One region of the Pantoea sp. X-Soil-ISGK-259 genome, then DNA from elsewhere that is predicted to be linked to it. Evidence: riboswitches for the same ligand, from Rfam matches in the RefSeq annotation. Region 1 holds a riboswitch; each other region holds the start of a gene.

Region 1 (5,154 bases):
CAGCTCGTCATAAGCGGGAACACCATAATCCTCGACGTTAAGCACCACGGGTTCTTTGCCGGCAAGTTTCAACTCCAGCGCTTCAATATTGCGATAGCCGCCGATAACCGCATCTACCTGGCCGGTCATCAGGGCGCTGGTGAGCTGAAAATTAACGTTAATCAATTTGACCTGATCGGCTTTGACGCCGTCATGGGCCAGCATGGTCGCCAGCGTCGCCTGCTCAATGCCACTCACTGAATAGCCGATGCGTTTACCTTTTAAATCCGCCGGTTTTTTCACCGTTTTGTCTAACGTCATCAGTGTGTTCAGTGGCGTGTCAATCAACGTGCCCACCCGCATCAGTGGCAATCCCTGATCGGCGAAGAAATGCAGCTGAGGCTGATAGGTAATGGCTAAGTCCGCCTGCTTTGCCGCGACCAGACGTGGCGGCAGGGCCGGATCGGAAGGCGGCACGATATTTACCTCCAGTCCTTCAGCGGCAAACGCGCCGGTCTGCTGCGCCACCATAATGGGCGCGTGATCGGGATTGATATACCAGTCGAGTACCAGCGTCAGTTTTTCCATCGCCTGAACCTGAGTGGTTAAGGTGGCGCTGAAGAGCAGGGTTAACAGGGGCAGTTTAGTCATGGGATTTCTCATTTTAAGGGTCATCAAATTGTCTCAGGAGCCCAGCTAATCAGGCGGCGCAGCAGGCGATCGATAGTCAGCCACAGGGCGAGGGTCATCAGCACCAGAATGAACAGGGCAGCGAAACAGAGGTCGCTCTGCATCCGGGCATTGGCATTCAGCATCACGAAACCCAGCCCTTCCGCTGAGCCGACCCATTCGCCGATAATTGCCCCTATCGGCGCGACGGCCGCCGCCATCCGTAACCCTGAACCCAGCGCAGGCAGCGCCGCTGGCAGCCTGACATGGCGCAGTTGTGCTGAAGGGGAAGCGCCCATAGTGCGAGCCAGGTCAAGGTAGCCGGGCGTAACGCGGCGCAGGCCATCAAAAAAGCTGGAGGTTACCGGGAAGAAGATCACCAGCACGGCCATCGCGACTTTGGCGCTCATGCCAAAGCCAAACCAGAGAACCAGCAGCGGAGCCAGCGCAAATACCGGAATCGCCTGGCTGGTGATCACCAGCGGCATCATCCAGCGCTGTAACCACGGTGAATAGGTCATGCCCAGCGCCAGCACACCACCCAGCAGCACGCCGAGCGCCATGCCGCTGAGGATCTCGGTCAGGGTAATCAGAGTGTGATAGCTGAGATAGTCAGCGTTCTGCCACAGCGCAATAGCGACTGCAGCGGGCGAGGGCAGCAGAAAGGCGGGAATACAGGTCAGCGTGGCCAGCCACCATGCTGCAATCAGACCGGCAAACAGCGTAATTCCACGACGCAAACGTACGAAACGTGTGCTCATCTGGCTATTCCGCTTAGCTGTTTCAACAGTGCGGCCTGACTTCGTATTAAGCCGGCGTCCTCGGCTGCCCTTGGCGGCAGGCCCTGTAGTGGTGGAGAGGCTTCGATTCCCGCCGCACCGATCACCAGCAGGTGATGACTGAGACGACAGGCTTCGGCGGCATCGTGGGTGATCAGCAGCACCGTGTGACCGACCAGCACCTCCGCCGCCAGCATCTGAATCTCATGACGGGTCAATGCATCCAGCGCGGAGAATGGCTCATCCATTAACACAACAGGCTGACGCGTGTAGAGAGTGCGGGCCAGCGCAGCGCGCTGACGCATCCCGCCGGAGAGTGTAGCGGGCCGCGCGCGGGCGCTCTGGCTCAGCCCAACCCTTGCCAGCAGATACTGCGCCCAGTCGCGATCGGCTTTCTCGCCTTTCAGCCGACTGGCCAGGCAGACATTTTGCTCAATCGTCAGCCACGGATAGAGCAAATCCTGTTGCCCCATCCAGGCGATGCGTCCGGTCAGCGGAAGGCCATCGCTGCCGCTAATCTGTCCCGAACTGGGTGGCGTAAGACCGGCAATGACACGCATCAGGCTGCTTTTGCCTGCACCGCTGGCACCCAGTAACGCCGTAAATTTACCCCCGGCGATCTCCAGATCAAGCTGACTGAAAAGTTGTTGCTGACCCAGCGTAAGGCTGAGCTGGCGAACTGAAATACCTGGCGGTGTGGCATTGCACAGCTGGCTCATGGTCTGACCCGAAGATCGGCAGCGTGATCTATCCCCATTTGCCAGAATGCCGCTTCCAGCCGGGTCGCAGTGGTGAAAATCTCCGCCAGCCGATCAAAACGTTGTTCTCCGGCGCGCTGCTGAGCCAGCGTTTCAAAAAGTATCAGTGACGAGCCTACCCCGGCCAGATAGGCTTCATCGCCGTAATTTTCAATCCATTCGGCGTAAGGGTTGCCCTCAATGCGCGTCGCAGGATCATCCAGCAAAGTCAGGCCGATTTCAGCGTAACCGGCAACACAGGGCATCAGCGCCGTTATGAGCTCCAGTGCATCGCCGGTGTGACCGGCATCCAGCACATAACGGGTGTAATTGAGCGTTTCCGCTGCTTCGGGTTCACGTGCCATTGTTGCCTCGCTGATGCCCCATTGCTGGCAGTAAGCGAGGTGCAGCGGCAGTTCACCGATAATCGCGTTAAGTGATGCCGTAGCGCGTCGTAGAGCGTCAGGCTCAGAGAGTTTGCTGATCAGCAGACCCCAGGCACGGGCGAAGTGGAGCAGGAACAGATAATCCTGGGTGAGATAGTTACGGAAGGCGGCAGGAGGCAGCGTACCCTGACCGAGTTGCTGCACAAAATCGTGCCTTACATAGGCGTGCCATTGCGTGCCCGCCTGCTGGCGCAGACGACCATAGAAACCGGTCTCGAAAAGCGGATGTGACATGGGATCTCCATTAAAAGGGAGATCCGGGCATACGGTCTGGAACAGGGGATAGTGCAGGAAATGAGACAGAAAATCTGCCGACCCGTCCCTTCGCTGGCATGACCCAGATCAGGTTCAAAGGGTTCGGCTTTCGCCATCTCAGCCCATGACAGGACACCCCTCGGAGACATTCGTTATACGATAATTAGTGCCTGAGCACAACGGATGCGTCAGTGTTATGCTCAGGCAAGTTTGCTACGCGACAGTGCATTCAGATGTGCTTTTTAAGTGACAGTGTCACTCAAGATCTGCGCCATTACTGGCAATCACTTTCTTATACCACCAGAATGATTTTTTTCGCGTACGCGCCAGCGTGCCGTTACCCAAATCGTCGCGGTCTACGTAGACGAAACCGTAGCGCTTGCTCATTTCGCCGGTCGAGGCGGCAACCAGATCGATACAGCCCCAGCTGGTATAACCCATCACCGGCACGCCATCTTCAATGGCGTCGCCCATCGCGCGGATATGTTCACGCAGATAGCTGATGCGGTAATCGTCATTAATCTCGCCATTCGCGTCGACTTCATCGCGTGCGCCCAGGCCATTCTCCACCAGGAAGAGAGGCTTCTGATAGCGGTCATACATCATGTTCATCGTGATACGTAACCCCAGCGGATCGATGCCCCAGCCCCAGTCACTGCGTGGCACATGGGGATTAGTCAGGGATTTCACCACGTTGGCGGCGCTACTGTTCTGCTCGTTCATTTCTGCCGACGCGCAGCGCGAAGCGTAGTAACTGAATGAGACAAAATCGACGCTGTTTTTCAGAATGTAGGCATCACCGTCAGCGATCTCCAGCGTCACCCCTTTTTCACGGAACACGCGGGCAGCGTAAGCCGGATAGGCACCGCGCGCCTGCACATCTATAAAAAAGAGGTTTTCGCGGTCTTTCTCCAGTGCAGCCCAGACATCTTCCGGTTTGCTCGACCAGGGATAGAAATTGCCGCCGGCCAGCATGCAGCCGACCTGATTGACCGGATTCACTTCATGCGCGATTCGCGTAACCAGCGCGCTGGCAACCAGTTCATGATGTGCCGCCTGATATTTTACCTGGTCTCTATTCTCGCCGGGTTCAAAGACCAGGCCAGCCCCGGAAAACGGACTGTGCAGCAGGATATTGATCTCGTTGAAGGTCAGCCAGTATTTCACCAGTCCATCAAACGCCTCGAAACAGCTTCGTGCGTAACGGGCAAAAAAATCGACCATTTTGCGATTGCGCCATGAGCCATATTCCGTGACCAGATGCATCGGGACATCAAAATGGCAAAGCGTGACCAGCGGTTCGATATTGTATTTCCGGCACTCTTCGAAGACCGCACGATAAAACGCAATGCCTTCCGGATTAGGCGTCAGTTCGTCACCGTTAGGATAGAGCCGGCTCCAGGCAATTGAGGTGCGGAACACGCTGAACCCCATTTCGGCCATCAGCGCAATATCTTCCGGATAGCGGTGATAGAAATCGATAGCGTCATGACTGGGGTAGAACTCGTCGTCACGCAGGGCAAAACGTTTTTCCAGACCCAGTTTAACCGGCATCCGGTTTGGGCCATGCGGGATCATATCGACGGTGGTTAAGCCCTTTCCGCCCTCACGAAAACCACCTTCACTCTGGTTAGCGGCCAGCGCGCCGCCCCATAAAAACCCTTGCGGGAACCTTGAATCAGACATGCAATCCTCTTTTTTGGGTCAGCCTGACCCTTTTCCTAATGGCTATTGATCGCGTTAGCGCGTTCGGTAGCAGGCGCAGGTTGCGCAGCGCTTTCGGGTTCTGTCTCAGGAATATCCTCGAAGCCTAACAGTAGCGTCAGCACGAATGACAACACCACCGAGAGCACCATGACCGCACCGACCCAGACAATACTCATGGGATTGGTGGGATCGAAGAACTGTACGCTGGTAAAGAGGCCGGGTGAGGCCATCGAGTGGCTGGCCAGCCCGCCAATGCCCGCAACCGCGCCACAGATAAAACCACTGATCAGACAGGCGATCAGTGGGCGTTTCAGGCGCACTGCAACGCCATACAGCGCCGGTTCTGAAATCCCTGCGATAATGGCTGATGCCGCAGCTGCCAGTGCGGTCTGGCGCAGTTCACGGTTTTTAGTGCGGAACGCCACCGCCAGCGACGATCCGCCCAGCGACAGGTTGGCGCCGATCTCTGACGGCATCACCATGCCTTCTTTGCCGGTTTCGGCAATGGTCTGGATAATGGTTGGTGTGAAAACCCGGTGCATACCGGTCATCACCAGCAGCGGCCAGAGAGCGCCCATAATC
Region 2 (5,154 bases), 240 kb from region 1:
AGATGCATTTGGTGATTCTCCGGAATTAGCCAGCGAGCTTGCAACGCTGATTATTGCCGGAAAGAAGGTGGCTACCTGCGGTTCATTGCGGAGCTGGCAGGAGCAGGATGCCTTGCCTCAGCCGGGCGGTTACAGCATTGTTCTGAACGGCGAAAAGCAGCCGGTGTGTGTTATCCGCACGACCGGACTGTTCCTGACGCGCTTTGACCGCGTGACGCCAGAGATGGCGATGCTGGAGGGTGAAGGCGATCTTAGCCTCGACTACTGGCGACATGAACATCAGCGCTACTTCGAACGTGAAGGCTATTTCCACAGCGAAATGGAGCTGATCTTCGAGACGTTCCAGCTGGTCGAGGTGATTTAAACCCGCCTCTTACAGCGTGTTTGCTGCCATCAGCGCCAGCCGCGTAACGCCCCGCGCGGCAAGGTTCTCCGCCGCCTGGGCGGCGCGCATGCCACTGGCGCACACCAGCACCACGCGCTGATCGGATGGCGGCTGCCAGGCTGCTATCTGCTGCGGCAGAATCCGTAACACCCCATCAGCCACACTCTCAGGCGCCTCCTCCAGACTGCGCAACTCGACAATGCAGTCATCATCCCTGAGCATCAGACGATCGATAAAAGGCATGCCCGGCGCGTCAGGCTCAGGTGCATCGTCGAAGCGAAACTGCCTGATGTGCCAGTCCACAAAGTCACACTGGATCATGCAGCCAAGCGGCGACGGCATCAGCCTGAGTAATACACTCAGTGCCATCTGTGCCTGCATTGCACCCAGCGTCGCCACCGCAGGTCCCATTACCCCAGCGGTATTGCAGTTACCCGAGGCTGTGGGCAACTGCGGGAACACTGCGCGATAGCCGGGCGCACCGCCGCAGAATCCGCCGACATACCCTTTACGCCCCAGCACCGAGGCGCAGATCAGCGGCAGGTCGCGCGGATAGCAGGCGTCAGAAAGCTGATAAGTAATGGCGAAGTTATCCGCCGCATCCACCACCAGATCGATTCCCTCCAGCGCCTGCGGTAGCTGACTGGCGCTCAGCAGGTGTGAATGCGCCTCGACAAGGCAGTCAGGATTTCGCTGCGCCAGCGCACGCTGCGCACAGCGTGCTTTGGGCTCGCCCACATCACCGACACCAAACAACGTCTGCCGGTGAAGATTGTGCAGTTCAACACGATCGCCATCGTAAAGACGAATAAATCCCACGCCCGCGCCTGCCAGTAACGGCAGCAGGGTGGCGCTGAGGCCGCCCGCGCCCACCACCAGCACGCTTGCCCTGGCCAGCCGCTGCTGCCCCGCTTCGCCAATTTCAGGCAACATGGTCTGTCGCTGATAACGCGCCATTGTCTCTCCTCAGAACTCTGCCAGACCAAAAATGGGCGTAGAGGCAGAGGCCATATCACGCTGCTCCATCAGGCCCGCCTGGAATCCCTGATGTCCGCCATAAATCGCAGCAGCAAACGCACCGGCCATCCGCACCGGATCGCCTGCTTTTGCCACCGCTGTGTTGAGCAGCACACCGTCGAAACCCATCTCCATAGCCTGCGCCGCCTGACCGGGTGAGCCGATACCTGCGTCGATAATCAGCGGCACATCTTTAAACCACGCACGCATCGTGCGCAGCCCTTCGATATTGCGCAGCCCCTGACCGGAGCCAATTGGCGCGCCCCAGGGCATCAGCACTTCGCAACCCGCTTCCAGCAATTTTTCACCGACAATCAGATCTTCGGTGGTATAGGGAAAAACCTGGAAACCGTCAGCACAGAGGATGCGCGCGGCTTCAACCAGTGCAAAAGGATCGGGTTGCAGCGTGTCAGCATGGCCGATCACTTCCAGTTTGATCCATGGCGTGTCGAACAGTTCACGCGCCATTTGCGCCGTTGTCACGGCTTCTTTTACCGTGTGGCAACCGGCTGTATTCGGCAGAATGCGCTTGTTGAGCTGTTGCAGTAGCGTGCGGAAGGCACCCCCTTCGCTGCCCTCCCGTCGAAGGCTGACAGTAATGATTTCTGCACCTGAGGCGTCGATCGCCTGCTGCAGAATGTCGGGAGACGGATAGCCAGCAGTACCCAGAAGAAAGCGGGATTGCGGCGCAAATTGATAGAACATTATTAACCTCCCTGCATCGGTGACAGGATTTCCAGCTGATTACCCGCCTCAAGTTGCTGGCTGGCATACCGGCTTCGCGGCACAAACTCACCGTTCAGCGCGGCGGCGACGGAGCGCGGGTCGATCTGCTGCTCCTGCAGCAGTTCCGCCAGCGTGCCTGCATCGGTTTCAATCGTGCGTCCATTAAGTTGAACTCGCATGAGTCATCTCCTGAGTCAGTTGCAGCATGAGGTTTTCAGCCATGATCGGAGCCAGCAAAAAGCCATGGCGATACAGCCCATTGAGCGAAAAACGGCCATTCTCAAAACGAACCTCCGGCAGGTTCTGTTGATAGGCAGGGCGCAGGCCGGTGCCGCTCTCCACAATCCGCGCTTCAGCCAGCGCCGGATGCAGACTGTAAGCGGCGCTTAGCAACTCCATCATGGCTCTGGCGCTAATCGGACTGCTGTCGTGACTTTCGACCATGGTGGCACCCAGCATGAAGTGCCCTTCTGCTCGGGGCACCAGATAGCAGGGAAAGCGAGGATGCAGCAGCCGGACAGGACGGGAGAGCTGAACGTCATGCGTCTGGAGGATCAGCATTTCACCCCGTACGGCGCGCAGCGCGGGCTGCTGATCCGCGGCGTGAATGCCACGGCAGTCAATGATGGTGCCGGTGGGTTCACCACTGTGTAAGGGCACGCCAGCCTGTTGTAATTTGTCACGCAGTTGCTGCAACGCCAGGCGGGGATCGAGATGCGCCTCCGCCGCAAAATACAGACCACGGGCAAAGCGATTTTCCAGCGCCGGTTCGATATCACCCGGTACGACCCACTCATGTTTTTCCGTCATGCTGGCGAAGCGCGTCAGTTCGCGGCTATCACGCGGCGGCGCAACCACCAGCGTACCCTGCTGTTCCACGCCATCAACACGTTGCGACCACCAGCCTGCAGCGTGCTGGCCCCAATCGATCACCTGCTGAGGCGCGCTTTCCGCTTCGCACCAGGGCGCGAGCATGCCACCCGCCCAGTGTGAGGCGGCACGACAGTCAGGCTGCGTAATGATTTCGACGGTTTCGCCCCGCTCCATCAGCAGTGTGGCGACGCACAGCCCGGCCACGCCACTGCCAAGCACCGACCAGCGGCTCATGATGTCCACCGGCGAGGAAGAGAGAGATTCTGGATGAGATATTTCACTTTGGCCTCGTTATACGTTAACGAAGACCCGTGATACGGAGGGAAAAGGCAGAGGCGTCGTGCATGCGCCCCTGCGGCAAGTATCTGATGCGATACCCGTCTTCCTACGCCAGTATCAACTGGGTCAGGTTCTAAGGGTCGCTAAGCCGCGCGATGCGCTATTAGCCTCTCAGTCTCTCTGGCGAGACTCCCCTGACGGGTTTAGTTGTAAGTGAAGCGGGCAGCTTCGTCAAGCGCGCACAGGATGGCTGCTAAGAATTTTAGGGGACAGGCAAGGTTTTGCGCCAGAGTCAAATGCAATGCGTTAGCAGTAGGCAATGAGAGGGTGTTTAAACTGCAGTCGCCTTACAGCGCCTGCAGTGATTGTGTCAGCACGTCGGTGATTTCACGAATACGCGGTTCAGCACGACGATAATAGGTCCATTTGCCCACTTTGCTGGCTTCGACCAGCCCGGCACTGTGAAGTGCTTTCAGGCATAACGACGTGGCGGGCTGTGATAAGCCCGCCTTGTCCTGTATGAGGCTGGCACAGACGCCATACTGATCGAAGGGATAGAGCTGGGTATAGCCCGCAAACGCTTCTTCAGGATGCTTAAGCCACTTCAGCACTGCCACTCGGGTTGGATTGGACAGTAACTTCAGGGCATTTTCGGGGGACATGCCGCCTCACAGAGTATCAGGATTGAAAAACAGGATAGTCAGTATAACCCTTCTCCGTGCCGCCATACAGAGAAGCGTGGTCGACCTCATTCAGCGGATGACCTGATTTAATGCGTGCAGGCAAATCAGGATTAGCGATAAATGAACGACCAAAACCAAACAGATCGCCCCAGCCTTTTTCCAGTACATGCTGCGCTTTTTCAGCCGTGTAACGACCGGAATAGATGATCGGAGAGCGGAATGTTTCCCGCAGCGCAACGCGGAAACTTTCAGGCATGTCCGGGCTATTATCCCAGTCCGCTTCGGCAATGGAGAGATAACCGACTTCAAGTTCATTCAACAGTTTAGCGGCACGGATGTAGGTGGCATGGGGATCGCTTTCAACCAGACCGAGATAAACGCGCTCTTCGTCAGTACTCGAAAACAGAGGGGCAAACCGAACGCCCACGCGATGGCTGCCAAAGACCGAGCTGACGGCCTCAACGACTTCACGCAGGAAGCGCAGACGATTCTCCGCTGAGCCACCATATTCATCCGTACGCAGATTAGTATGCTCTGAAATAAACTGGTTAATCAGATAGCCGTTAGCGGAATGCAGTTCCACGCCGTCGAAACCGGCTGCTTTGGCGTTCTCCGCTGCCTGTCGGTAAAGCGCAACGATCTCTTTAACTTCCTCTGTGGTCAGTGCCCGTGGCTCGCTGGGTGCGGTCAGTATCCCCGCGCCTGGCCCGGTTTCAATAAATACCCGGACGTTATCGGCTGCGATGGCTGAAGGCGCTACCGGTGGCTGTTTACCTGGCTGAAGTTCATTGTGTGACACGCGGCCAACATGCCAGAGCTGGCAGAAAATGGTGGCACCTTCCTGATGTACCGCCTCTGTAACCTTTTTCCAGCCCGCGATTTGCGCGTCGCTATGGATCCCCGGCGTCCATGCATAGCCCTGCCCGCGAGGCTCAATCTGGGTGCCTTCAGTGACCATCAGTCCCGCACCGGCACGCTGACGGTAGTATTCCACCATCATATCGCCGGGAATATTGCCCGGCTGTTCACTGCGGCAACGCGTCAGCGGCGGCAGGACAATGCGGTTACGGAGTTTGAGATCGCCCAGGTTCAGGGGGGTAAAAAGTGACGGCATAACAAAAAGTCCTCTGATGTGTGAAGAGGCGCCATTATATTTACACATTTAAATTTGTAAATGTGTAATCTGTGCTT
Region 3 (5,154 bases), on a different replicon from region 1:
ATCTGCGCAGCGGGGTGGCCTTTGGCCAGATCGGCGGCATGCGCCGCGATTTTGTAGGTGATCAATCCTTGTTTCACATCCTCTTTGTTGGGCAGACCCAGATGCTCTTTAGGTGTGACATAACACAGCATCGCACAACCAAACCAGCCAATCATGGCGGCACCGATACCCGAGGTGAAATGGTCATAGCCGGGCGCGATATCGGTGGTCAGCGGACCGAGGGTGTAGAAGGGGGCTTCATCGCACAGCTCGAGCTGTTCCGTCATGTTGCGGCGGATCATATGCATCGGCACGTGGCCCGGACCTTCAATCATTACCTGAACATCATATTCCCAGGCAATACGGGTCAGTTCACCCAGGGTACGCAGTTCGGCAAACTGCGCTTCATCGTTGGCATCCTGAATCGAACCCGGACGCAGGCCATCGCCCAGCGACAGGGAGACATCGTACGCCGTACAGATTTCACAGATCTCACGGAAGTGCTGATAGAGGAAACTCTCCTGATGATGGGACAGGCACCACTTCGCCATGATCGATCCGCCCCGCGAGACGATGCCGGTCAGACGTTTCGCCGTCATCGGGACATAACGCAGTAGCACGCCCGCGTGGATAGTGAAGTAATCGACGCCCTGTTCCGCCTGTTCAAGCAGCGTGTCACGGAATATTTCCCAGTTCAGCGCCTCCGCCACGCCATTCACTTTTTCCAGCGCCTGATAGATCGGCACCGTACCAATAGGCACCGGGCTGTTGCGCAAAATCCATTCGCGCGTTTCATGAATATAACGACCGGTAGAGAGATCCATCACCGTATCGGCACCCCAGCGAGTTGACCAGACCAGCTTTTCCACTTCTTCTTCAATGGAAGAGGTCACCGCCGAATTACCGATGTTGGCGTTAACCTTAACCAGAAAGTTGCGGCCTATGATCATGGGCTCTGATTCAGGGTGATTGATATTCGCCGGGATGATAGCGCGTCCGGCAGCAACTTCCTGACGCACAAACTCGGGGGTGATGCGGGCGGGAAGATGCGCACCAAAGCTGTGACCCGGATGCTGTTGCAGCAGCACCTCACTGCGGATTCGCTCGCGCCCCATGTTTTCGCGCAGAGCGATAAACTCCATCTCCGGGGTGATGATCCCCTGGCGGGCATAGTGCAGCTGCGTGACGCGGCGCCCGGCACGGGCACGGCGCGGTGTCGGAAGGTGATCGAAGCGCAGATGATCCAGCCCCTCGTCAGCCAGTCGCTGTTGGGTATAGCCTGAGCTGTTCTGTTCAAGAAGTTCGCTGTCGCCGCGTTCAGTAATCCAGCGCGCGCGCAGCTTTTCCAGGCCACGATGCACATCAATCTCTGCCGCGGGATCACCATAAGCGCCTGCCGTGTCATAGACCGGCACCGCTTCATTTTGCTCATAGAGAGGCTGTTCTTTGCTACCGCCAGTGTGGGTCGGGCTCAGGGTAATTTCACGCATGGGTACGCGAATATCCTTCCGGCTGCCGGTAATCCAGATGCGACGGGACTGGGGAAAGGCACTGCCGCTTTGCAGAGAATCGATAAATTCCTGCGCCTGGGCACGCTGTTCACGACGGGTCATTTTTGGGTCAGACATAGCAATCTTCCTGTTAAGAGGGAACGATGCTTGTCCGGAGTTCGGAAGGAGTAACCGTATAGACAGCGTAAGCGTGCTGACATACAGAGAATATTTACTCTTGTTCCCTTCGCAGGTTCTAACCTGATCAGGTTCCGCGGATCCCGAATTAACGGTCTCAGCCCAACTGGGCACTCCGACAAGAAGCTACTTTTTGCACTGGCGTCCTGTAACAGACCCCGGCGTAAAAAGCTTAAATTTCAATGCACAAATAAAAAAGGTTCTTTGGAAAGCGCTCCGCAGAACCTGTTTAGCATAAAAGGGCTGGAAGATAATCTCAACCCCTTTCCCGACGGCGATAATCAGGCCGGGCGGGCGATTTGGCTGTCATTCGCCACTGGCGGGGGGACGAGCTTGTTGTCCCATGCCAGCTGAATCAGCTTATCTTCAAGTGTAAACCGGGCTTCCAGCACTTCGCCCACTTCGGACAACGCCTGCTGGAAGGTCATGCAGTTTTCGTCATCAATCGCCTGCTGAAGGTGGCCGTCATAGAGCTGCATCAGACGTTCCGTATTGGCCTCCAGCGGGGGATAAATCTGCGCGGCAGCGATCATCGGGCTGTCGCCACTCATTTCACTGATCACACGCTCATAGATACTGAAGTGACCCGCAGAAAGATAATCGACCAGGCCATGACAGAAGTTGTCGAGCGCCTGTTCATCCAGACGCGTCAGCGCCTCTTTATTAGGTTTAAGACCCACCAGGTGATAATAGGTCACCAGTAGCTGACGACGGGCTTCAAGCCACGAATCGACCAGTTCATTACTGCCACCTACGCGTTCAGCCAGGACGTCTAACTGGTTAAGCATATCTAACTCCATGTGAGTTATAGTTGTTTATCTACACACTTAACATCAGGGCTTCAGCGTGCGATTTGACGCTAAGGATGACGAAATAAATGCAATGCGAAATCTCAAGCGTAGACGCTGGATGGTGGATTGTCAGCCATGAACAGAAAATTTGGTTGCCACAAGGTGATTTACCCCACGGAAACGCCGAAAAATTTGGTTTAACTGGCAGTATGGCCCGGACCATTGGTGAGTGGCAGGGCGAAAAAGTCTGGCTGATTTGTGAACCGCGTTCTGCCGATATGTTCTCAGTCCGTCAGCTAATCGATCAGGATGCAGCGCTGTTTCAGCTGGTGGGTCGCGGTGTTCAGCTGGCGGAATTCTACCGTTCTCATCGCTGGTGCGGTTATTGCGGCCATGAAATGCATCACAGCAAACATGAGTTTGCCTGTCTCTGCAGCCATTGCCGCGAGCGTTACTATCCGCAGATTGCACCCTGCATTATTGTGGCGATCCGTCGCGGCGATGAAATCCTGCTGGCGAACCATGCCCGCCATCGCAATAAGGTCTATACCGTGCTGGCGGGGTTTGTCGAAGTTGGTGAGACACTGGAGCAGGCCGTGGCCCGTGAAGTGATGGAAGAGAGCAATATCCGCGTCAAAAATGTCCGTTACGTGACCTCCCAGCCGTGGCCCTTCCCGCAATCGCTGATGACAGCATTTATGGCAGAGTATGACAGCGGCGATCTGCAACACGACGGCAAAGAACTGCTGGATGCGGCCTGGTTCCGTTTTGATGACCTGCCGTTGCTGCCACCTCCCGGCACCGTGGCGCGTCGTCTGATTGAAGATACTGTCGCCCTGTGCCGCGCCGAAGCGTGAAAGTGCTACACTACACGCCTGTTATTGAGAGAGTGTTGAGATGAGTGAACTGAAGAACGATCGTTATTTGCGTGCCCTGTTACGCCAGCCAGTTGATGTCACGCCGGTATGGATGATGCGACAAGCCGGTCGCTATTTGCCGGAGTACAAAGCGACACGCGCCCAGGCGGGTGACTTTATGTCGCTATGCAAAAACGCCGAGCTGGCCTGCGAAGTCACCCTGCAGCCGCTGCGCCGTTATCCGCTGGATGCCGCTATCCTCTTCAGTGACATCCTGACCATTCCTGATGCGATGGGACTGGGTCTCTACTTTGAAACCGGCGAAGGCCCGCGTTTCTCTAACCCTGTGACCTGTCGCGCTGACGTTGAGCGTTTACCGGTACCCGATCCAGAAATGGAACTGGGCTACGTGATGAATGCGGTCCGCACCATCCGTAAGAACCTGAACGGCGATCTGCCGCTGATTGGCTTCTCAGGCAGTCCATGGACGCTGGCCACCTACATGGTGGAAGGTGGCAGCAGCAAGGCGTTTACCAAAATCAAAAAGATGATGTATGCCGATCCGGCTACGCTGCACGCGATGCTGGATAAGCTGGCCGACAGCGTCATCCTCTACCTCAATGCTCAGATCCGCGCCGGTGCGCAGTCTGTCATGGTGTTTGATACCTGGGGCGGCGTGCTGACCGGTCGTGATTATCGCGAGTTCTCACTTCACTACATGCATAAAATTGTTGATGGCCTGCTGCGTGAAAATGACGGTCGCCGCGTGCCGGTGACGCTCTTCACCAAAGGCGGCGGGCAGTGGCTGGAAGCGATGGCAGCCACCGGTTGTGATGCGCTGGGTCTCGACTGGACCACCGATATTGACGACGCCCGCCGTCGCGTGGGCGACAAAGTTGCGCTACAGGGCAACATGGATCCTTCAATGCTCTATGCGGCACCGGAGCGTATTGAACAGGAAGTGGCCGGCATCCTGGAACGTTTTGGCTCGGGTACCGGGCATGTCTTCAATCTGGGTCACGGCATTCATCAGGATGTACCACCTGAAAATGCGGGTGTCTTTGTTGAAGCGGTGCATCGTTTATCACGTCCCTGGCATCAGGAGTAATTATGGACATTGCCGCACTCCGCGCTGAGCAGTTACAACGCGCCGCTGAGGTAGTGCGTGAGGATGACTTTGATGTGCTGCCGCCCCGTTTTATCGGCGGGGCGGACGTTGGATTTGAGCAGGAAGGCACCGTAACGCGGGCGGCGATGGTGATACTGGAGTATCCCTCGCTAACGCTGGTGGAGCATCGTATCGCGCGCGTTGAGACCACCATGCCCTACATTCCGGGCTTTCTCTCATTCCGCGAGTATCCGGCACTGATGGCCGCCTGGCAGATGCTGGAACAAAAGCCGGACCTGCTGTTTGTGGATGGGCACGGTATTTCGCATCCAAGACGACTGGGCGTCGCATCGCATTTTGGCCTGCTGGTGGATGTGCCGACGATTGGCGTTGCGAAAAGCCGTTTGTGCGGTCGTTTTGACGATCTGGACGCGCAGCCCGGGAGCCGGCAGCCGCTGATCGACAAAGGTGAGCAAATTGGCTGGGTATGGCGCAGCAAGCTGCGTTGTAATCCGTTGTTTGTCGCCACGGGTCATCGCGTCAGCCTGAATACTGCGCTGCAGTGGGTCGAAAACTGTACGCGCGGTTACCGGTTGCCGGAACCGACCCGCTGGGCCGATGCGGTTGCCTCGAACAGAACCGCTTTCCAGCGCTGGCAAAACGCGCTTTAACACTGTTTGTGCTGCGGTTTTGCAGTTACACTGCGGCCAGCGAAACGAATAAGAGCCACC

The links. Region 1 has a riboswitch for thiamine pyrophosphate ahead of tenA (thiaminase II). Riboswitches for the same ligand answer to the same signal wherever they lie in the genome.
Region 2: another riboswitch for thiamine pyrophosphate. It lies ahead of AC6I77_RS21020 (FAD-dependent oxidoreductase); the one in region 1 lies ahead of tenA (thiaminase II).
Region 3: another riboswitch for thiamine pyrophosphate. It lies ahead of thiC (phosphomethylpyrimidine synthase ThiC); the one in region 1 lies ahead of tenA (thiaminase II).

What each region holds. Positions count from the first base shown of each region.
Region 1 covers NZ_AP035987.1:148,611-153,764, forward strand. The annotation lists gene AC6I77_RS19890 (ABC transporter substrate-binding protein) at 1-630, opposite strand, end outside; gene AC6I77_RS19895 (ABC transporter permease) at 654-1,409, opposite strand; gene AC6I77_RS19900 (ABC transporter ATP-binding protein) at 1,406-2,146, opposite strand; gene tenA (thiaminase II) at 2,143-2,844, opposite strand; TPP riboswitch at 2,913-3,015, opposite strand; gene AC6I77_RS19910 (6-phospho-beta-glucosidase) at 3,121-4,551, opposite strand; gene ascF (PTS cellobiose/arbutin/salicin transporter subunit IIBC) at 4,587-5,154, opposite strand, start outside.
Region 2 covers NZ_AP035987.1:387,962-393,115, forward strand. The annotation lists gene AC6I77_RS21000 (ASCH domain-containing protein) at 1-364, shown strand, start outside; gene AC6I77_RS21005 (HesA/MoeB/ThiF family protein) at 374-1,342, opposite strand; gene AC6I77_RS21010 (thiazole synthase) at 1,352-2,107, opposite strand; gene thiS (sulfur carrier protein ThiS) at 2,110-2,307, opposite strand; gene AC6I77_RS21020 (FAD-dependent oxidoreductase) at 2,291-3,235, opposite strand; TPP riboswitch at 3,367-3,486, opposite strand; gene AC6I77_RS21025 (ArsR/SmtB family transcription factor) at 3,628-3,942, opposite strand; gene AC6I77_RS21030 (alkene reductase) at 3,959-5,077, opposite strand.
Region 3 covers NZ_AP035986.1:242,664-247,817, forward strand. The annotation lists gene thiC (phosphomethylpyrimidine synthase ThiC) at 1-1,607, opposite strand, end outside; TPP riboswitch at 1,695-1,795, opposite strand; gene AC6I77_RS01100 (Rsd/AlgQ family anti-sigma factor) at 1,949-2,455, opposite strand; gene nudC (NAD(+) diphosphatase) at 2,545-3,315, shown strand; gene hemE (uroporphyrinogen decarboxylase) at 3,356-4,423, shown strand; gene nfi (deoxyribonuclease V) at 4,426-5,094, shown strand.